Regions from separate parts of the Pseudarthrobacter sp. 05T312 genome, predicted to be linked through region 2. Evidence: predicted binding sites of a transcription regulator. Region 2 holds the regulator's gene; the other holds the start of a gene.
The links. Region 2 encodes HrcA, which represses chaperone genes, less so after heat shock. Its sites were predicted from a motif close to TTNGCACTCGNNNNNNNCGAGTGCNAA; they were not measured.
Positions count from the first base shown of each region.

Region 1: the regulator HrcA is predicted to act here: its motif matches at 8,457-8,483, upstream of groL (chaperonin GroEL).

Region 1 is NZ_JBFTLY010000008.1:151,353-162,251, reverse strand. Features, by position in the region: gene AC1DIP_RS12940 (lipid II:glycine glycyltransferase FemX) at 1-1,072, shown strand, start outside; gene AC1DIP_RS12935 (peptidoglycan bridge formation glycyltransferase FemA/FemB family protein) at 1,196-2,512, shown strand; gene AC1DIP_RS12930 (threonine/serine exporter family protein) at 2,547-4,034, shown strand; gene AC1DIP_RS12925 (siderophore-interacting protein) at 4,042-4,881, opposite strand; gene AC1DIP_RS12920 (uracil-DNA glycosylase) at 4,895-5,665, opposite strand; gene AC1DIP_RS12915 (DUF3263 domain-containing protein) at 5,799-6,128, shown strand; gene AC1DIP_RS12910 (LytR C-terminal domain-containing protein) at 6,181-6,819, shown strand; gene AC1DIP_RS12905 (cold-shock protein) at 6,885-7,091, shown strand; gene AC1DIP_RS12900 (ABC transporter substrate-binding protein) at 7,121-8,371, shown strand; gene groL (chaperonin GroEL) at 8,662-10,296, shown strand; gene AC1DIP_RS12890 (RNase H family protein) at 10,467-10,899, shown strand, end outside.
Region 2 is NZ_JBFTLY010000004.1:38,726-48,191, forward strand. Features, by position in the region: gene AC1DIP_RS07875 (PhoH family protein) at 1-509, opposite strand, end outside; gene AC1DIP_RS07880 (GerMN domain-containing protein) at 925-1,842, shown strand; gene AC1DIP_RS07885 (16S rRNA (uracil(1498)-N(3))-methyltransferase) at 1,835-2,608, opposite strand; gene dnaJ (molecular chaperone DnaJ) at 2,611-3,738, opposite strand; gene hrcA (heat-inducible transcriptional repressor HrcA) at 3,824-4,837, opposite strand; gene AC1DIP_RS07900 (DUF3097 domain-containing protein) at 5,008-5,859, shown strand; gene AC1DIP_RS07905 (DUF4870 domain-containing protein) at 5,981-6,391, shown strand; gene hemW (radical SAM family heme chaperone HemW) at 6,428-7,657, opposite strand; gene lepA (translation elongation factor 4) at 7,683-9,466, opposite strand, start outside.

The DNA of each region.
Region 1 (10,899 bases), on a different contig from region 2:
GCGAGAATTCACCGCACGTTTTGCCACAGCCGAGGAAATTGAGAACTGGGACAAGCACGTCACGGCCAACCCGAACGGCGGCAACATGCTGCAGTCAGCCGCCTACGCATCGGTCAAGAACGGAAGCGGCTGGAAAGTCCGGTTCCTGGTGCTGGAAAGCGGAGGGAACTCCAGCTACAACCTGGTCCTGGAAAAGAGCTTTCCCGTCCTGGGCCGGCTCTGGTACCTCATTAAGGGCCCGGACCTGGCAGGCGCAGCAGACCTGGGAGCTACCCTCAAAGCGTGCGCCCGGTTGGTCCGCAGCAGGAAGCTGAACGTCTTCACCATCAAGGTGGAACCGGACATCATCGACTCCGACGATGCGCGGCGGGAGCTCGCAGCGGCCCACCTGGCCAAGGCCCCCAACATCCAGTCCAACGACTCCACCGCCCTGCTGGACATCGCCGGCACGGAAGAGGAAGTCTTCAAGGCCATCTCCTCCCGCGCCCGGAACGCCATCCGGCGCGCAGAGCGTGAGGGCTGCCAGGTGGTCCGGCAGGAGCACGGGCCGGAAACCTACCGGGCGTTGTACGACCTGATGGCCAACACCGTCAGCGCAAAGGGGTCCATGCCGCTCCGCAGCTACGACTACTACGCCCAGTTCTGGGACGAATTCTGCAACCGCGGCCAGGGCAACTTTTTCTTCACCTACGAGGATGGGAAACCCAGCGTGGGCGCCTTCGTCATCAACTACGGTGCCAAGGCCACTTACAAGGACGGCGGCTCCACGCAGAACCGCAAGCAGTACGGGGATTCGCACCTGGTGCAGTGGACCGCCATAAAGCGGATGCAGGAACTGGGCTGCACGGAATACGACTTCTGTGGAACCCCGCCGGCTGCGCGCATCAAGGACAAGACCCACAACCTCTACGGCATGGGGATGTTCAAGACCAGCTTCACCAAGACCGTCACCGACTTTGTGGGCTGCCACGACTACGTCCTGTCCCCACTCCGGCACCGGCTCTGGGTCAACGGCGGGGAAAAGGTGTTCCGCCGGATCGAAACCGCACGCACCGGCCAGCAGTTCTACTGACCAGCTCCCCCCAGCGCCAACACCCAAGCATCCGCCGGGCCGCACGCACCTGTGCAGCCTGCCCCGAACACCGTCCGCCCCGCGAGCCCCCCGGCCGCGAAGAGTCGAGAAGAAGGTCACCCCTTGAACACAGTTTCCGCCGCTACCGGGCTAGAATACGCCAACCTCAGCGACGCCGACTTCGAGGCCTTCGCCCTGAAGCACCCGCAGAACAGTTTCCTGCAGTCCATCGACTTTGCCCGCTTCCAGCGCGCCCGCGGCCAGCAGGTGGAACTCTTCGGGGTGCGGCGCGACGGCGAACTTGTCGCCGTCGGAAAGCTCAACTTCACCACCACCCGGCTGGGCTACACCGTCTGCGAATGCGCCAAGGGCCCCCTCATGGACTACACGGACCGCGAACTGGTGGGCGCCGTCGTCGGACTCCTCCGCAAGCACGCGGCCGCCCGCAAAGCCGCCGAGCTGCGGATCTCTCCCAACATCCGGTACATCGCACGGGACGCCGACGGCGCGGAGCAGCCGGACGTCGAAGACAACCGGCCGCTGGTGGCAGACCTGGAGCGACTGGGATTCCAGCACCAGGGCCTGGACATGAACTTCGTCAACGTCAACTGGATGTTCATCAAGAACCTGGTGGGGATCCAGGACGCCGAAGAACTGATCATGGGCACCAGCTACCGGACGCGGAAAGCCATCCGCAAGGCGGAGAAAAACGGCGTGTTCCTCGAACAGGCCACCCTGGAAACCCTTGACGATTTTTACGGCGCCCTAAGCCGCGCCGGCGACGAAAAGGGCTTCGTGTACCGCGAACGCGCCTACTACGAGAACCTGCTCCGCACCACCTCCGCGGAATTCACCAAGCTGATGATGGCCAAGATCGACATCCCTGCCTACCGCAAGTCCATCACCGAACGCCTGGCCGCGGAGTCAGCCACGGCAGCCGAACTCCGCCGCGAGGTTGAGGAGACCGGCAGCAAGAAGAAGGCCAACCGGCTCAAGGTGGTCCAGGACCTGGTGGACAGCTACGAGCGGAGCCTGAAGGACATCGAGCGGTTCCCCGACTCGGTTGGAACGGCAACCGTGGCAGCCATCCACTTCGTTTGCTACGGCGACGAGGTGGTGTGCGTCATCGGCGGCACCGTCCAGGACTACATCTACTTCAACGGCGCAACCTCCCTCTACTGGGGAATGATGCTGCACGCCCTGGAGAAGGGCTACCCGCGCTACAACTTCTACGGCACGTTCGGCATCTCCGGGCAGGACGAGGAAGGCCACGGCGGCTACGAGTTCAAGAAGGGCTTCGGCGGTGAGGTGGTCCAGCTGGTGGGCGACTTCGTCCTGCCGGTGCGCCCGGCCGTCTTCCATGCCAACAAGCTCGCCAGGTCCGCCGCGGCGGCCGCCCGCACACTGCTGGGCAAACTGCCGCTGAAGCGCGCATCCTGACAGTCCATTAACCGCGCACAGGGAGGAAACGGGCATGACCAACCGGCCCGAACGGCCAGGGTCCAGGCCGACAACTGACGGCCTGCCCAAGACTGAGCCGCTGACCCCTGCGCAGCTCCGGCAGGATGCTGCGGCCAAGCGGATGCTGCGCCGCCTGGTCCAGGGCGAAAACCCTCCCACGGCCCCGTTAAGCATTGTGGACCGGTTGGCTGGCAGCCCGTACGCCAACCCCACCATCCAGGTGGGCGGCGTGGACACCTCAGCGCGCAAAACCCTGGACTTCGCCCTGCACCTTGCGGAAACCATGTTCCGTTACGGCGCCGGAGCCCTCGAAGTCGAAACCAGCATCATCGCCGTCACGGCGGCCCTGGGGCTGAAGAACATCGAGGTGGACATCACCAACCAGTCCGTAGGCATCAACTACGCACCCAAGGACCAGACCCCCATCGCCCTGCTGCGCGTGGTGCGGTCATGGACCAATAACTACGCAGGCCTGGCCAAGGTGCACCAGCTGGTCACCGACATCGTCGCCGGCGGCGTGGGCCGTGACGAGGCGATCCGCAGGCTCAACGAGGCCATCACCAGCCCCAAGCCGTACCCCCGGTGGATGGTGACCGTGGCGTTCGGCATTTTCGCGGCGGTCTTCGTGGGAGTGCTGGGCGGCGGCCTGGTGTCATCGGCGATCGCGTTCGCGGCAAATATCGGGATCAGCCTGCTGGCCCGGCAGCTGGGACGCTGGCGGGTCCCTGACTTCTTCATCACCGCCAGCTGCTCCTTTGTGGTCACCATCCTGGCGCTGCTGCTATGGCAGCTGGGGCTCACCACGTCACCATCAATCGTGGTGGTGGGCGGCATCCTTCTGCTCCTGCCTACCGGCCGCCTGGTGTCCTCCGTGCAGGACGCCATCAACGGCTTCCCCGTCACCGCGGCGGGCCGGTTCCTGTCCACCCTCCTGACCTTCGGCGCCATCGTGGCAGGAATTGCCGTTGCCTTTGTCGTGGGGGAGCTGACCGGGCTGCAGCGCATCGACGTCACCCAGACTTTCCCGCCCGCCTACGACCTCTGGGTCCTCATTCTCTTCGTGGCGGCAGCCGTGATGGCTATCGGCATCACGGAACAGACCACCTGGAAGCTGCTGCTGCCCACGGCAGCGGTGGGTGTCGCCGGTTACCTGGTGCTGCTCGGCTGCGGGCTGTTGGGTATCGGTGACCGGTTCGCCCCTGCCATCGCCGCCGTCATCATTGGCCTGCTGGCCCGGGTGGTGGCACTGCGCATGGGTGCACCGCAGCTCGTGGTGGCAGTGCCCGCGGCGCTGATCCTGCTGCCTGGCCTCACGATATTCCGGTCAATGTATGTGCTCACCGTTGAGGAATCCGAGGTCCTGGCGGGCGCCGGCGGGATGCTCAGTGCCGGCGCCATTGTGCTGGGCACGGCAGGGGGCATCGTCCTGGGCGACGTGCTGGCGCGTCCGCTGACCCGCAGCCTTGCCAGCAACGAGCGGCGCCGGGCGCGCCGCCGCTAGCAACAAGCTAAATCTGCCCGACCGGAAGTTTCTTCTCAGCCTGGAACACGTCCTCCACCCGGCCCTGGGCCCAGTAGCCGGAAAGGGACACCTGGCGGCGTTCCAGGCCACGCTGCTTGAACAGGACCTCCCGCAGCGCCTTCATGTAGCCGCGTTCACCGTGCGCAAAGACGTCCACGGTGCCGCTGGGCCATTCCGCGTCCGCCACGGCGTTGACCAGCAGGTCGCTGGAACCGGCCGGTGTGCCGTTGCGGGGCAGCCAGGTCACCTGCAGTCCCGCAGGCGCCGAAAGGGGCTGGATGTCGGCTTCGGAGCCGACCTCCAGGAAAGCAAGGCCGGTTGCCCCCGCCGGGAGGGCCTCGATGCTGGCGGCGATGGCGGGCAGCGCCGCTTCGTCACCGGCAAAGAGATACCAGTCTGCCCCGGGATTGGGGTTGTACGCACCGCCTGGACCGGTGAACGTCAGGGTCTCGCCAGGCTGGGCCTTGGCCGCCCAGGGACCGGCGAGCCCTTCGTCGCCATGGACCACGAAGTCGATGGCCAGTTCCCGGGTTTCCGGGTCCACCCAGCGCACCGTATAAGTGCGGGTGAAGGGCCACTGGTCGCGCGGCATGGTTTCCCGGACCACCTCCAGATCCAAGGGGGAGGGGTATTCCACATCCGGCTGCGGGAAGATGATTTTCACGTACCGGTCAACGAACCCGTTGTTGACGAAATCGCCAAAACCCTCTCCACCGGCCACCACCCGGACCATGTGCGGGGACAGCTGCTCCTTGCGCAGCACGGTGAGGTTGACCTGCGGACGGCTCTTCTTGGTCGCGCTGGTGGCGGCGGGGACATTGCTCATAGGGCAAGCCTAGCTAGGGCAGCGGCGGGAGTTCCCAGGTTACGTCCGCTGCCCCCTGCTCCCGGAGCAGTTGGTTTACGCGGCTGAACGGCTTCGAGCCAAAAAACCCGCGGGACGCGGACAACGGACTGGGGTGGGCGCTAGTGATGGCTGGCGTGCCGGCAAGGAGCGGCCGGACCGCCTCAGCCTCCTTGCCCCACAACAGGGCCACCAAGGGCAACCCCGACCCGTCCGGCGCCTTGCGTGCGGCCAGCGCGGTGACTGCCGCCGTCGTAATTTCCTCCCAGCCCTTGCCCCGGTGTGAGCCGGCCGCGCCCGCCCTGACGGTAAGGACCCGGTTCAGGAGCAGCACGCCCTGGTCCGTCCACGCCGACAGGTCGCCATGGACGCGCGGGGGAATGCCCAGATCGGATTCCAGCTCCCGGTAGATGTTCACGAGGCTGCGGGGGAGGGGGCGCGTGCGTGGGTCGACGGAAAACGACAGGCCGACGGCGTGTCCCGGCGTGGGGTAGGGGTCCTGGCCCACGATGAGGACCTTCACGCCGGCGAGCGGCTGGCGGAAAGCGCGCAGGACGTTCGCCGGCGGCGGCAGGAGCTGGTGCCCGGCTGCCTCCTCGCCTGCCAGGAAGGCCAGCACCTTCCGCAGCTGGGCTTCCACGCCCTGAAGCGCCGAGGCCCAGTCCGGAGCCATGAGCTCCGCGAGCGGCAGCTTTGCCAGGCCGGCAAAGCTGAGCGTGTCCGCCGGGTCCTGCTGGAGCTCAAACAGCGCATCCGATTCAACCATCGTTCCATTGTCGCAGGGACCGTGTGGAGCCGGGCATCATGCGGTGGCGGCGGCCGCAGCCGAATGACACCGCTGTTATTCGGCGGCTAGCATAGGGGTAAGACATTGACCGTAACCAGCGAAGGAGTGCGCCGTGGCGGAACCGGCCCGGGAACACCTGCCGGAGCAGGACCCGCGGAAGTCCCTCCTGGCGGACTTCATCCTCCGCGAGTCCTCCTTGTCAGAGCGCGAACAGCAGATGCTGGCCCTGGAACGGCAGTGGTGGAAGTACGCGGGAGCCAAGGAACAGGCCATTCGCGACCTCTTTGACCTCTCCGCAACCCACTACTACCAGCTCCTCAACGCACTGATCGACCGCGAGGACGCCGTGGCCCACGATCCCATGCTGGTCAAGAGATTGCGTAGACTACGTACGTCGCGCCACCGTGCGCGTACTGCCCGGCGCCTGGGATCCGACGCTTAAGAACGCCCCAGGCCGGGACAACAGCCGCAATCAACAAGGATGTCCTTCCACCATGACCAGATACGCCCGCGATGAATTCGACAAGGTCCCCGAGGCCGCGTCGCGACAAGGTGTCCACCGGACGGCTTCGGCCCCGTCCCGGGTACGGCTTTGGCCCATCCTGGCGGTAGGAATGGCAGCCCTTGCCATTGGGCTGGTGTCCTTCCTGATCCTTCCCAAACTCGGCTTCAACGCCACCGCGAGCCAGGCCTCCGCAAGCGTGGAGTCAGCCCCGCTGCCCGGCACCGGATCCACGCCCACGGCCACGCAGGCTGCCGGCTCCGCCGCAACGGGGACCCCCACGCCGTCCGCCGCTGCCGGGCCAACCCAGGGCAGTGAGCCAGAGCCCACGTCCTCGGCCACCCAGCAGGCCGTGGTCGACAGGACGCAGGCAGTGGCTGTCTACAACGCCGCCGGCACGGCCGGGCTGGCCAGCCGGGTAGGCGGGACGGTCCAGGCCGACGGCTGGCGGCTCGGCCCGGTGGGCAACTGGTCCGGCGCCCCGCAAAAGTCCTCCGTGATCTTCTATGCCGGCCCGCAGCAACTGGCAAGCGCCCAGGAACTCGCCGGGCTGCTGAATATCCCCACCGTTGTGAGCAGCACCGAGTTCCAGGCACCGCTCGTCGTGGTCCTTGGCCCGGGTTACCGGTAGCCGCACACCGTCCCGTTACGCCGGTCTGGTCTCCACCCGGCCCCCGATGGAAAGAGTTGTTGATCATGGCACTGGGAACCGTCAAATGGTTCAACGCTGAAAAGGGCTACGGCTTTATCACCGTTGACGGCTCCGGTGACGACATCTTTGTCCACTGGTCCGCCATCCAGGGGGAGGGGTACCGTGCCCTGGCCGAGGGACAGCGGGTCCAACTCGACGTCGGCGAGGGTGAAAAAGGTCCGCAGGCGGAAAACGTCCGGCCCGCGCAGTGATGCCCGCCTTGCGTCCCGGAAGCCGTGTCATGCCGGTCCTCGCGCTCTCCCTGGGAGCTGTCCTTTCGCTGGGTGCATGCGCCGGCACCGGCGGGAACGCCAGGGTGGAACCGGCCGAGGCGTCCGGCGACGGTGTGCTCCGGGTGGGCGTGGTCCTGGACAACGCCGGTGAGAACGCCTTCCTCAACGCCCCGCAACTGGCTGCCGCCAAGCTTGCCATCCAGGACATCAACGCCGCCGGCGGGCATAAAGGCCGGCCGGTGGAGCTCCTTCCGGTGCACCCGGACGAGGACGCTGCCAAGCAGGCAAGCGACGCGGCGGCCGCCAAAGCGGACGTGGTGATCGGGCCCACCGACTCCAGCCATGCCCCGGCAGCGGCGGATATCCTGTCCCGTGCACGCATCCCCCTGATCTCTCCGGCCAATACCGCTGCCGCTCTTTCCGGGCTGGCCAGCGGCGGCTACTACTTCCGGACCGCAGCAGCCGACGTCGCGCAAGGGCCCGTGCTGGCCAAACTTGCCAAGGACGCCGGCGCCGCCACGATCAGCGTGCTGTACCAGGAAGGCACCTACGGCAAGGACCTCTCGGCAGCCGTCACGGATGCAGCCAAAGGGTCCGGACTCACGGTCCTGCCGGGCGCCGGTTTCAAGGCCGGTGCCGCCGCGGAAGCCGCCCGCTCCGCCTCCAAGGCCAAACCGGACGCCGTCGTCCTGATTGCCCGCGAGGGTGCACAGGGCGCGCTGGTGGAACTGAACAATGCAGGCCTTGCCGGCTCCCGGATCATCCTCAGCGACGGCGCGTTTGCCCGCTACGGGTCCGGGCTCGCACCCAGGACACTCGAAGGCGCCCGCGCCGTGGTTCCCGGACAGCTGCCCAGCGCTGCGTTCCAGGCGAAACTGCTGGCCGTCGACCCGGCACTCAAGGATGTCTCCTTCGCCGCTGAAACCTACGACGCCGTCACGCTGGCGGCCCTCGCCGCGGCCCGTGCCCAGGATGACGCCGGACGCTCCATTGCCGCGAACCTGGTCCCGGTCTCCGGGGGAACGGCTTCTTCCGGTGCCGGTGCCGGTGCCGGCACGCCGGCCGCTCCCTGCCTGAGCTACAAGGAGTGCCTCGGCGGCCTTGCGGGCAGCCCGGACATCAATTACGACGGCGAATCGGGCCCGGTTGCCTTCGATTCCAACGGGGACATCACCTCAGCCGCTTTCTCCGTGTACACCTTCGGGGCTGACAACAACCCCTCGCTGTCCGGCCGGGAGACGTCGGGCCACTCCGGCTGATCGCCCTGGGCGAAGCGGCCCCGTCCTGCGGCGCGTTACGCGTCTTTTCGCTTGCACTCTCACCTGGGGAGTGCTAATTATTGACTTAGCACTCTGACGCACCGACTGCTAAAGCAACGCCTGGTTCCGGCCGGCAGCGCACGGCAGCGGTCGACGAGCGAAAGAAACACCTCACTTCAGTGAGATCCCCGCCCGGAGGCATACAGAGGCCGCCGGCAAAGGATCGTCCGTCGCGGGCACTGCAGCGAAGGTTCATTCTTAACGACTGTCCCGAAAGGACTATTGCCGTTATGGCCAAGATCATTGCATTTGATGAAGAGGCACGCCGCGGCCTTGAGCGTGGCCTGAACACCCTCGCCGACGCCGTTAAGGTCACCCTCGGCCCGCGTGGACGCAACGTCGTCCTCGAAAAGAAGTGGGGCGCCCCCACGATCACCAACGATGGTGTTTCCATCGCCAAGGAGATCGAGCTGGACGATCCTTACGAGAAGATCGGCGCCGAGCTGGTCAAGGAAGTTGCCAAGAAGACCGACGACGTTGCAGGCGACGGCACCACCACGGCAACCGTCCTGGCCCAGGCCCTGGTCAAGGAAGGCCTGCGCAACGTTGCTGCCGGCGCCGACCCGCTGTCCCTCAAGCGCGGCATCGAGAAGGCTGTTGAGGCCGTCACCGCCGAACTGCTGAACTCCGCCAAGGAAATCGAAACCAAGGAAGAGATCGCGGCCACCGCCTCCATCTCCGCCGGTGACGACGAGATCGGTGCCCTCATCGCCGAAGCCCTCGACAAGGTGGGCAAGGAAGGCGTCATCACGGTCGAGGAGTCCAACACCTTCGGCCTGGAGCTGGAACTCACCGAAGGCATGCGCTTCGACAAGGGCTACATCTCCGCCTACTTTGTCACCGACGCTGAGCGTCAGGAAACGGTCCTCGAGGATCCGTACATCCTGATCGTCAACTCCAAGATCTCCAACGTCAAGGAACTGGTTGCTGTCCTGGAAAAGGTCATGCAGTCCAACAAGCCGCTGCTGATCATTGCCGAGGACATCGAGGGTGAGGCCCTGGCCACGCTGATCGTGAACAAGATCCGCGGCACCTTCAAGTCCGTCGCCGTCAAGGCTCCGGGCTTCGGCGACCGCCGCAAGGCCCAGCTCGCCGACATCGCCGTCCTCACCGGCGGCCAGGTCATCTCCGAAGAAGTTGGCCTCAAGCTGGAGACTGCCGGCCTGGAGCTCCTGGGCCAGGCCCGCAAGGTTGTTGTCACCAAGGACGAGACCACCATCGTCGAAGGTGCCGGCGACGCCGACCAGATCGCCGGCCGCGTTTCCCAGATCCGCGCCGAGATCGAGAACTCCGACTCCGACTACGACCGCGAGAAGCTGCAGGAGCGCCTGGCCAAGCTGGCCGGCGGCGTTGCAGTCATCAAGGCCGGAGCCGCAACCGAGGTTGAGCTCAAGGAGCGCAAGCACCGCATCGAAGACGCAGTGCGCAACGCGAAGGCTGCCGTTGAAGAAGGCATCGTTGCCGGTGGCGGCGTGGCCCTGATCCAGGCCGGCGCCAAGGCATTTGCCAACCTTCAGCTCTCCGGCGACGAAGCAACGGGCGCCAACATCGTCCGTGTTGCCATCGACGCGCCGCTGAAGCAGATTGCCTTCAACGCCGGCATGGAGCCGGGCGTGGTTGTCGACAAGGTCCGCGGCCTGCCCGCCGGCCACGGCCTGAACGCAGCAACCGGTGAATACACCGACCTGCTGGCAGCCGGCGTCAACGACCCGGTCAAGGTAACCCGCTCTGCCCTGCAGAACGCGGCGTCCATCGCCGGCCTGTTCCTCACCACCGAAGCAGTGGTTGCTGACAAGCCGGAGAAGGCTGCAGCCCCCGCCGGTGGCGACGACATGGGTGGCATGGGCGGCATGGGCGGCTTCTAAGCCTCCCCGGCCGGGACCCTGCCCGCCAAACCGCAGAATGCGGCTCCCTCTTCGGAGGGGGCCGCATTTTCGTTATGGCAGGGGAGCCGATGAGGGCCGGGACGGCATCCGGTGGACACTCTTGCGAGGGAGCGGGGCCGGGTGTCGGCCGCTTCTGGCAGGATGGACCAGTGACGATTACTGCAGCGGCTGATGGTTCGGCCTTGGGAAACCCCGGCCCGGCCGGCTGGGCCTGGTATGTGAACGACGATTGCTGGCGAGCCGGCGGCTGGCCCCATGGGACCAACAACCAGGGGGAGCTGATGGCCGTCCTGGATCTCCTGCGCGCTACCGCGCACCTGCCGGGGGAAGACCTGCGCATCCTCTGCGACAGCCAGTACGTGATCAATTCCATTACCAAATGGATGCCGGGATGGAAACGCAAAGGATGGCGCAAGGCCGATGGCAAGCCCGTCCTCAACGTGGAACTGCTGAAGGAACTCGACCGCGAACTGGCCGGACGCACCTACACGTTCGAATGGGTCAAGGGCCACGCCGGGCACGACCTCAATGAAGCTGCCGATGAACGGGCCAGGGCCGCGGCCACGGCGTACCAGCAGGGAG
Region 2 (9,466 bases):
GCCAGGTAGGTCTTGCCGGTACCGGCCGGACCGATGCCGAAGATCACCGTGTTGGCGTCAATGGCGTCAACGTAGGTCTTCTGGTTGAGCGTCTTGGGCCGGATGGTCCGGCCGCGGCTGGAGAGGATGTCGTGGGTCAGCACGTCCACGGGATTCTGCAGTGACTGCGTGCGCAGGAGCGCCACCAGCTGCTGCAGCACCGCGGGGGTGATGACGGTGCCGCGGGCCACAAGGCCACGGACCTCCTGGAGGAGCCGCATGATGCGGGGAACGTCGCTGACCGGTCCGCTGATGGACAGTTCGTTGCCGCGGGCATGGAAGTTGACGTCCGGGAACTGCTCCTCGATGAACCGCAGCGCCTCGTCATGGCTGCCGAGCGACTGAACCATCTGGTCTGAGTTCTCGAAGAGGACTACTTCGGTCCGGATGCCGGGAAGGGAGTGCGGGAATTCCCCCGGACTGCCATCGCCCGTGTTGAGCCGGCGCTTACCATTTGCTGATTCAGTCATGGTGCTGGCCCGCAGGCCCGTGGTCCCCTCGAAGATCGACATCAGTTGTTTGCTGCAGCCGGTGCCCGTTGCACGGAGCACCCTGCCAGCGATCCCTTTATCTTACGCCAGCACACGCCCCGGCCGGATACTTTGCGGGCCAGTGACCTGCACCTCCGCCACCCTGAAGGGCCGTCCGCCGGCAACGAAAAGCAGCGTTTGGTATCAACTTCATATCGGCCTCATATCGTTCCCGTTGCAGTTGCGGCCGGGGAGGCAAAAGTGCGGTTGGGGCGGCCCTCCCCTGTGCAATGCTGGAAATCCAGCAGCATCTGCTGGAACGCCAGGCCGCCAGGGGGATCGGCCCGCCACGCCATGAAAGGACAAGGGCAGGACAGTGCCGGAAACCTCTGTGCCCGAAAGGGCAGGACGACCCCTGGGCCGCCTGCGCCCGGCCGTCCTCGCGGGAATCCTGGTGCTCGTTCCGGTGCTCGCTGCCTGCACTGCCGAAGGCGGACCAGCCCCTACGGGGACCGTCGCCTCGGTCCCGGCCACCGGCGGCACCATGCCGGACGCACCCTCCACCAGCGCCCCGCTGGAAACCACCCAGTCCTCTAACAAGGCGCCTGTCTACTGGATCGGCCGCACGGGCGGGAACGTCTTCCTCTACCGCGAGTTCCGGGACGTCCCGGAGCAGGAAAACCCGGTGACACGGGCCCTGCGCGCCATGATGTCAGAGAAACCGCTTGACCCTGATTTCTTCACGCCGTGGCAGAATCCGGACAAACTGGCTACGTCCATTTCGGGCAAGGACATCATCACCGTTGACGTCTCCGCTGATGCGTTCAACAGCAACCTCGACGCTGATATGGCGGCCCGGGCCATCCAGCAGCTGATCTACACGGCCACCGCAGCCGCCGCGAGCTCGGGCCTGATCGACACCGGGCAGCAGATCCGGGTGCGGATCCTGGTGGACGGCCACACGGACTACGTGGCGTTCGGAAAAGTCCAGCTGGGCGCACTGATGACCCGGGCCGCCGGCCTGGTGGCGCCGGTCTGGATCATCGATCCCCAGGAAAACACCGAGGTGCCCAGCGGCAGCGTAAAGATCACCGGCCGCAGCACGTCGCCGGGGGCAAAGCTGCACTGGCAAATCCTGCAGTCCGGGGACGGCGGCAGCAAAACGCCCTTCCTGACCGGAGAGACCACGGCGGCCGCCGCCCAGGGGCAGGCGGGAGTTTTCACGCTGGCGCTCAACCTGCCACCGGGCGACTACGAGCTCCGGGTGGCCCAGGCAGGTTCCGGCGGGGAGCCGGACCGCAATGAGGACACGAGGTCCTTCAAGGTCAGGTAGCGGCCCACCGGCCAAGGATGTCGCTTGCCAGCACGACGGCGGCCGGACCGGCTGTGGAGGACCGCAGGACGTGGTGCCCCAACAGGGCAGTCACGGCGCCTTTGTCGCAAAGTTTCGTTACTTCCCGCGGGCTGATGCCACCCTCCGGACCGACAATCAACAGGACTTCCCGGATCCCGGCCGGGGCACTCCCCTGCCACTCCTGAAGGACAGCACGCATCGGGCGCACAGCGTCTTCGTGGAGGATGACCGCCAGGTCAGCGGCCTCCACGGCAGCGGAGAGCCCTGCCGTTTCAACCGCAGCCCGGACTTCGGGAATCCAGGCCCGGCGCGCCTGTTTCGCGGCCGCCGCCACGGCAGATTCCCACTTCGCATGGGCGCGGGCGGCCCTGTCGCCCTTCCAACGGACGATCGACCGTTCGGACTGCCACGGTACGACGGCGTCGATCCCCAGTTCGGTGGCCGTCTCGATTGCCAGCTCGTCGCGGTCACCCTTGGCCAGCGCCTGGACCAGTACCAGCCGGACGTCCGGCCTTTCATCCGTGGCCACGGCGCCGCACTCCACTTCGAGACCGGAAGGGGCAGCTGCGACGATTTTTCCGGTCATGCGGGTGCCGGCGCCGTCGACGATGTCCACCGACTCTCCCGGCGACAGCCGTTTGACCGTCACGGCGTGGCGTGCCTCGGAACCGTCCAGGACAAAATGGCCGCCAGGGACCATTCCGGCCAGCGAGCCGGCGGGTGTGAAGAAGACGGGATTGCTCACCGCTACAGGTTACCGAACCGGTCCCGAAGCTTGGCGAACATGCCACCGCTGGCGGCGAGCTTTCCCTCGGTGATCTGTTCCCCGCGAAGCTTGGCGAGCTGCCGGAGGAGGTCCTCCTGCGCCGGGTCGAGCTTGGCCGGCGTGTCCACCTGGAGGTGGACCTTCAGGTCCCCGCGGCCGTAGCCGCGCAGGTGGGTGACACCCAGGCCGCGCAGGGTGATGATCTCGCCGGACTGGGTTCCGGGCTTGACGTCGATGTCCTGGGTGCCGTCGAAGGTTTCCAGGTTGACGTCGGTGCCCAGGGCGGCGGCAGTCATCGGGATGTGCAGGGTGGCGTGAAGGTCATCGCCTTCCCTCACATAGGTGGCGTCATTGTTGACACGGATTTCCACGTACAGGTCGCCGGCGGGGCCGCCGGCAGGTCCCGCCTCGCCCTGCCCGGAGAGCTGGATCCTGGTTCCGGTGGCCACGCCGGCGGGTACCTTGATGGTCAGCGAACGCCGGCTGCGGATTCGGCCCTGGCCGCTGCATTCGTTGCAGGGGTCCTTGATGACGGTGCCGAACCCTTCGCAGGTGCCGCAGGGGGCCGCCGTCATGACCTGGCCAAGAATGGAGCGGACGGCCCGCTGGACCTGGCCGCTGCCGCCGCAGATGTCGCAGCGCTCGGGGTGCGTGCCGGGCCGGCAGCAGGATCCCTCACAGGTGGGGCAGACGACGGCGGTGTCCACTTCGAGCTTCTTGTTCACGCCGAACACGGCGTCGCGAAGGTCGATCCGGACGCTGATGAGGGCGTCCTGGCCGCGGCGGACGCGGGAAGCCGGGCCGGAGCTGCCCCCGGCGCCGAAGAAGGTGTCGAAGATGTCCTGGAATGCGAAGCCCTGGCCCGCGTAACCGGCTCCGCCGAAGCCGTTGTCCGTGCCGTTCTCGTTGCCCGTGGTGTCGTAGATCCGGCGCTTCTGGGGGTCGGAAAGGACCTCGTAGGCGTGAGTTACTGCCTTGAAGCGTTCCGAGGCATCCTCACCGGGGTTTACGTCCGGGTGGAGGGTACGGGCCAGTTTGCGGTAGGCCTTTTTGATCTCTTCGCCCGTAGCTTCGGGTGAGACTCCAAGGACGTCATAGTGGCTGCTCAAAGTTCGTATCTCTTCCTTGTTGTACTGCGTTCAGTCGGGCGCCCGGCTCTTTGTTCCCGGCCGGAGAATGCTCCGGCCGCGCGGGTCAGGGCCCCAAAATCCTGGAAAGGTAGCGGGCCACTGCCCGGACGGCGGCCATGGTGGTGGGGTAGTCCATCCTGGTCGGGCCCAGGATCCCTACCTTGGCGACGCTGTCGGGGCCGTAGCCGGTGGCCACTACCGAGGCCTCGGCCAGGCCGTCGTAGGGGTTCTCCCTTCCGATGCTGACGGCAACGCCGCGGTGGTCCTGTGCCATCTCGCTCAGCAACCGCAGCATCACCACCTGCTCCTCAAGGGCCTCGAGTACGGGGCCGATGCTGAGGGGGAAGTCCACGTTGGACCGGGCCAGGTTTGCTGTCCCGGCCATGACCATCCGGTCCTCCCTGGTGTTTTGCGCCAGACCCTCGAGGCCAAGTGCCAGGGCGTGCGCAGCCTGGCGGTGTGCCTGCGCTGTGCCCGCCACGACGGAGGGAAGGGCCGTGGCAAGCCGGCTCAGCGGCGTCCCGGACAGTGCGGCGAGGAAACGCGTGCGGAGTGCTGCCACGGCGTCGTCGCCCAGGTCCTGGCCGACGTCGATGACCCGCTGCTCCACCTTGCCGCTGTTGGCAATGAGCACCACCAACACCTTGCGGGGGGCAAGCAGCACGAATTCGATGTGGCGCACCAGTGCCTTGCTGAGGTGCGGATACTGGACCACAGCCACCTGGTTGGTCAGCTGGGAAAGCAGCCGGACAGTACGGTCCAGGACGTCGTCGAGATCGTCTGCGCCTTCAAGCAGGGACTGGATGGCCCGGCGTTCGGCTGCAGAGAGCGGCTTGACCGCCGAGATCTGGTCAACGAAAAGGCGGTAGCCCTTGTCCGTGGGAATCCGCCCTGCACTGGTGTGGGGGGCCGTGATTAATCCCTCGTCCTCAAGGGCCGCCATATCGTTCCGGATAGTTGCGCTGGAAACCCCAAGATGGTGCCGCTCAACCAGGGCCTTCGACCCGACCGGCTCGCGGGAGTGGACGTAATCCTCCACGATGGCCCGCAGCACTTCCAGTTTGCGTGGCTCGCTCACTCTCCACCTCCATCCACGGTGCGGGGCCCATGCCCCGCCAGATGCCACCTTGTTAGCACTCGACATGCCTAAGTGCTAACAGTCTATTATGCCTTGGCCCGTTGTTAGCATTGGTACCGCTCCGGGCGAAATTCCGGTGCGGAGGACCTAGCGCTAGGCGGATCGAATCCATGGATTACCAAAACTGGGGGCCCCGCGGCATATCCGCCCCGGCCAAAGCGGAATTGCCCGAGGTGCCGGTGGAGCGGGGCATGGTGCTGGAGGATGTGCAGTCAGGCTGGGTGGGTGCCGTGACGCGGGTGGAAAAATCCGGAGGGATGCACGTGGTTGCCCTGGAGGACCGGCGCGGGAAGTCCCGGTCCTTCAAGCTGGGTTTCGGTTTCCTCCTGGAGGGCCGGCCCATCAGGCTCGTGCCCCCGGCACCACGTCCGGCTGCCGGCGGTCCGGTCGCCGGCAGGACGGCCTCCGGTTCTGTCCGGGTCGCCGGCCAGCGGGCCCAGGTGGCCAAGGCAAGCCGTATCTGGGTGGAGGGCAAGCACGACGCCGAACTGGTGGAAAAGGTCTGGGGCGACGACCTTCGGGTAGAGGGCATCGTCGTCGAACCCCTGCACGGCATCGACGATCTCGCCGCTGCGGTTGCCGGCTTCAACCCCGGTCCCGGCCGGCGGCTCGGCGTCCTCGTGGACCACCTCGTTCCGGATTCGAAGGAGTCCCGCATCGCCGACGCCGTTATGGCCTCCCCCGGCGCGGCCGGGAATGTCCTGATCGTGGGACACCCCTACGTTGATGTCTGGCAGGCTATCCGGCCGGCGGTGCTGGGCATCGACAAGTGGCCTGCCGTGCCCCGTGGACAGGACTGGAAGACCGGGATCCTGAAAGCCTTCGGCTGGCCGCACGCCACCAAGGAAGACATCGGCCTCGGATGGCAGAAACTGCTGGGTGCCGTCCGCACATACGCCGACCTGGAAGCATCGCTGCTGGGGCGGGTTGAGGAAGTCATCGACTTCCTCACCGTGCCCTGAAGGGCGGACACTGCCCCCGGAGCCAGTATTCTTGATAGTGCAATGCCGGCTCTCCCAGGGGTATTGCACACCGCACCCGTATTTGACGTCAGCACCACTTGCATCTCCGAAGGAACAGACTGTGGCAGAAAACGCACGTGATCACAGGGACGGCCAAGGCCGCTCCGAGTACCATGGCGTCCCCGCCAATGCCCTGCCGCTCACGGCCAGCGAGGACCGCCAATGGGCCACGCTGGCACATTTCGGCGGGATCCTTGGCTGCGTGCCCTCGCTGCTGATCTACCTGATCTTCCGCCACCGCGGGCCGTTCACCGCGCAGGAATCCAAAGAGGCACTGAACTTCAGCCTGCCCCCCACCATCGCCGCCGTCCTGGCCAACATCCTGGTGTTCATTCCCTACGTGGGCAACATCTTCGCCGTGATCGCAACCCTGATTTGGGTCGCGCTGACCTGCTTCTCCGTGGCCGCAGGGATCCACGTCAACAAGGGCCAGCCGCACCGCTACCAGTACAACCTGCGCTGGATCAAGTAGCGGAGCGGGCCCTCCCCTTGGACGCGCCGGCGGCCGTCAGTCCGGAAGGACGCGGCGGACCACGGCGTCCGCCAGGAGCCTGCCCTTCAGCGTAAGGACAAGGCGGCCCTGGAAAGCGGCGGCCGGCTCCACCAGGCCGTCAGCAATGAGCCCTGCAACCTGGTGCCTTCCTCCGGCGCTGAGGGCCGAAACCTCAAGGCCTGACTGCAGGCGCGCTTCCAGCATCACCCGCTCCATGTTCCTGGTTTCGGCGTCAAGGGTTTCCCGGCCCGCCGCAGGCGAATGCCCCTGGGACAGGCGGTTGGCATACGCGGACGGGTGCTTCACGTTCCACCAGCGCACCCCGCCCACGTGCGAGTGCGCGCCGGGGCCGATGCCCCACCAATCGTCGCCACGCCAGTAGGCCAGGTTGTGGCGGCACGCGTGCTCCGGACTCCGCGCCCAGTTGCTGACCTCATACCAGCCGAGCCCTGCATCGGTGATGAGCTGGTCGGCGAGTTCGTACTTGTCGGCGTGGTCGTCGTCGTCAATTCCCGGCACCTCGCCGCGGCGCATCTGCGCGGCCAGCTTGGTGCCGTCCTCCACAATCAGCGCGTAGGCGCTGATGTGGTCCGGCTGGTAGGAGAGGGCAGTCTCCAGGGAGTGGCGCCAGTCGGCAAGCGACTCCCCCGGCGTCCCGTATATCAGGTCCAGGCTGACATCCAGCCCGGCCTCCCGCGCCCACTGCACCACCTGCGGAACCCTGCTGGGCGTATGGGTGCGGTCCAGGACCTTCAGCACGTGCGGGACTGCGGACTGCATGCCGAAGGAGACCCTCGTGAAACCCGCCTCCTTGAGGATGGCGAGGGATTCGGGGGTGACCGAATCGGGGTTGGCTTCCGTGGTGACCTCGGCGCCGTCCTCGATGCCCCACCGGTCAATGGCGGCGCGAAGGATCAGGGCGAGGTCATCGGCCGGAAGCAGGGTGGGTGTACCGCCCCCGAAAAAGACAGTGCTGAGCTTGCGTTCCGGCAGCCCCGAACGACTCATCACCTGGGCGGCCAAGGACACTTCCGACACTGCGGTTTGCGCGTAGGCATCCTGCGACGCGCCGCCGCCCAGTTCCGTAGCGGTGTAGGTGTTGAAATCGCAGTACCCGCAGCGCACCGCGCAGAACGGAATGTGGACGTACAGGCCAAAGGCCCGGCCCGCCGCATCGTCCGCAGCCTGGGCAGGCAGCAGACCGTCCGACGGCGCCGGGTCGCCGAGGGGAAGTACGCTGGGCATCAGCGGGTCCCCTGCTGCGCGGTGGTCACTTCTTCTTGGCCTTGTCCTTCGATTCGTCGGTGGTGAGGGCGGCGATGAACGCTTCCTGCGGAACCTCCACCGTGCCCACCATCTTCATGCGCTTCTTGCCCTCTTTTTGCTTCTCCAGCAGCTTGCGCTTTCGGGAGATGTCACCGCCGTAGCATTTGGCCAGCACGTCCTTGCGGATGGCCCGGATGCTTTCGCGGGCAATGATCCTGGAGCCAATGGCCGCCTGGATCGGCACCTCGAACTGCTGACGCGGGATGAGTTCGCGGAGCTTGCCGGTCATCATCACGCCGTAGGCGTAGGCCTTGTCGCGGTGGGTGATGGCGCTGAAGGCGTCCACCTGTTCGCCCTGGAGCATGATGTCCACCTTCACGAGGTCGGCGACCTGCTCGCCGTCGGCCTTCCAGTCCAGGGAGCCGTAGCCACGGGTCTTGGACTTAAGGATGTCGAAGAAGTCGAACACGATTTCCGCCAGCGGCAGGCGGTACCGGATTTCCACCCGGTCCTCGGAGAGGTAGTCCATGCCGCCCATGACGCCGCGGCGGGACTGGCACAGTTCCATGATGGCCCCGACGAATTCGTTGGGGGCCAGGATGGTGGCCGAAACCATCGGTTCGCGGACCTCGGCGATTTTGCCCGTGGGGTACTCGCTGGGGTTGGTCACCCGGACCACCTTCTTGTCCTCCAAAGTCACCTCGTATTCCACGTTCGGTGCCGTGGAGATCAGGTCGAGGTTGTATTCCCGCTCCAGGCGTTCGCGGGTGATCTCAAGGTGCAGCAGGCCGAGGAAGCCGACTCGGAAGCCGAATCCCAGTGCGGCCGAGGTCTCCGGTTCGTAGACCAGTGCTGCATCGTTGAGCATGAGCTTTTCGAGGGCGTCGCGCAGCACCGGGTAGTCGGCGCCGTCCAGCGGATACAGGCCCGAGAACACCATGGGTTTGGCGTCGGCGTAGCCGGGCAGGGACTCGGCCGCCGGCTTGGCAAGGTTGGTGACGGTGTCGCCCACCTTGGACTGCCGGACGTCCTTTACGCCGGTGATCAGGTAGCCCACTTCGCCCACGCCGAGGCCCTTGGAGGGTGTGGGTTCCGGGGAGCTGACGCCGATTTCGAGGAGCTCGTGCGAGGCCCGGGTGGACATCATCTGGATGCGTTCACGGGGGTGGAGCATGCCGTCCACCACGCGCACGTACGTCACCACGCCCCGGTAGGTGTCGTAGACCGAGTCGAAAATCATGGCCCGGGCCGGCGCGTCCGGATCGCCCTTCGGCGCCGGCAGGTCGCGGACGATCTTGTCCAGGAGCGCCTCCACGCCAACGCCGGTTTTGCCGGACACCCGCAGCACATCCTCCGGGTCGCCTCCGATTAGGCTGGCCAGTTCCGCTGCGTACTTTTCAGGCTGCGCCGCCGGCAGGTCGATCTTGTTCAGGACCGGGATGATGGCGAGATTGTTCTCCATGGCCAGGTACAGGTTCGCCAGCGTCTGGGCTTCGATGCCCTGGGCCGCATCGACCAACAGAATCGCGCCTTCGCACGCGGCCAGCGACCTGGACACCTCATAGGTGAAGTCCACGTGACCGGGGGTGTCGATCATGTTCAGCGCATAACTGACGCCGTCCACCTCCCACGGCATGCGGACGGCCTGGGACTTGATGGTGATGCCGCGTTCGCGTTCAATGTCCATCCGGTCCAGGTACTGGGCCTTCATGTCGCGCGCCTGGACCACCCCGGTTGACTGCAGCATGCGGTCAGCGAGGGTGGACTTGCCGTGGTCAATATGCGCGA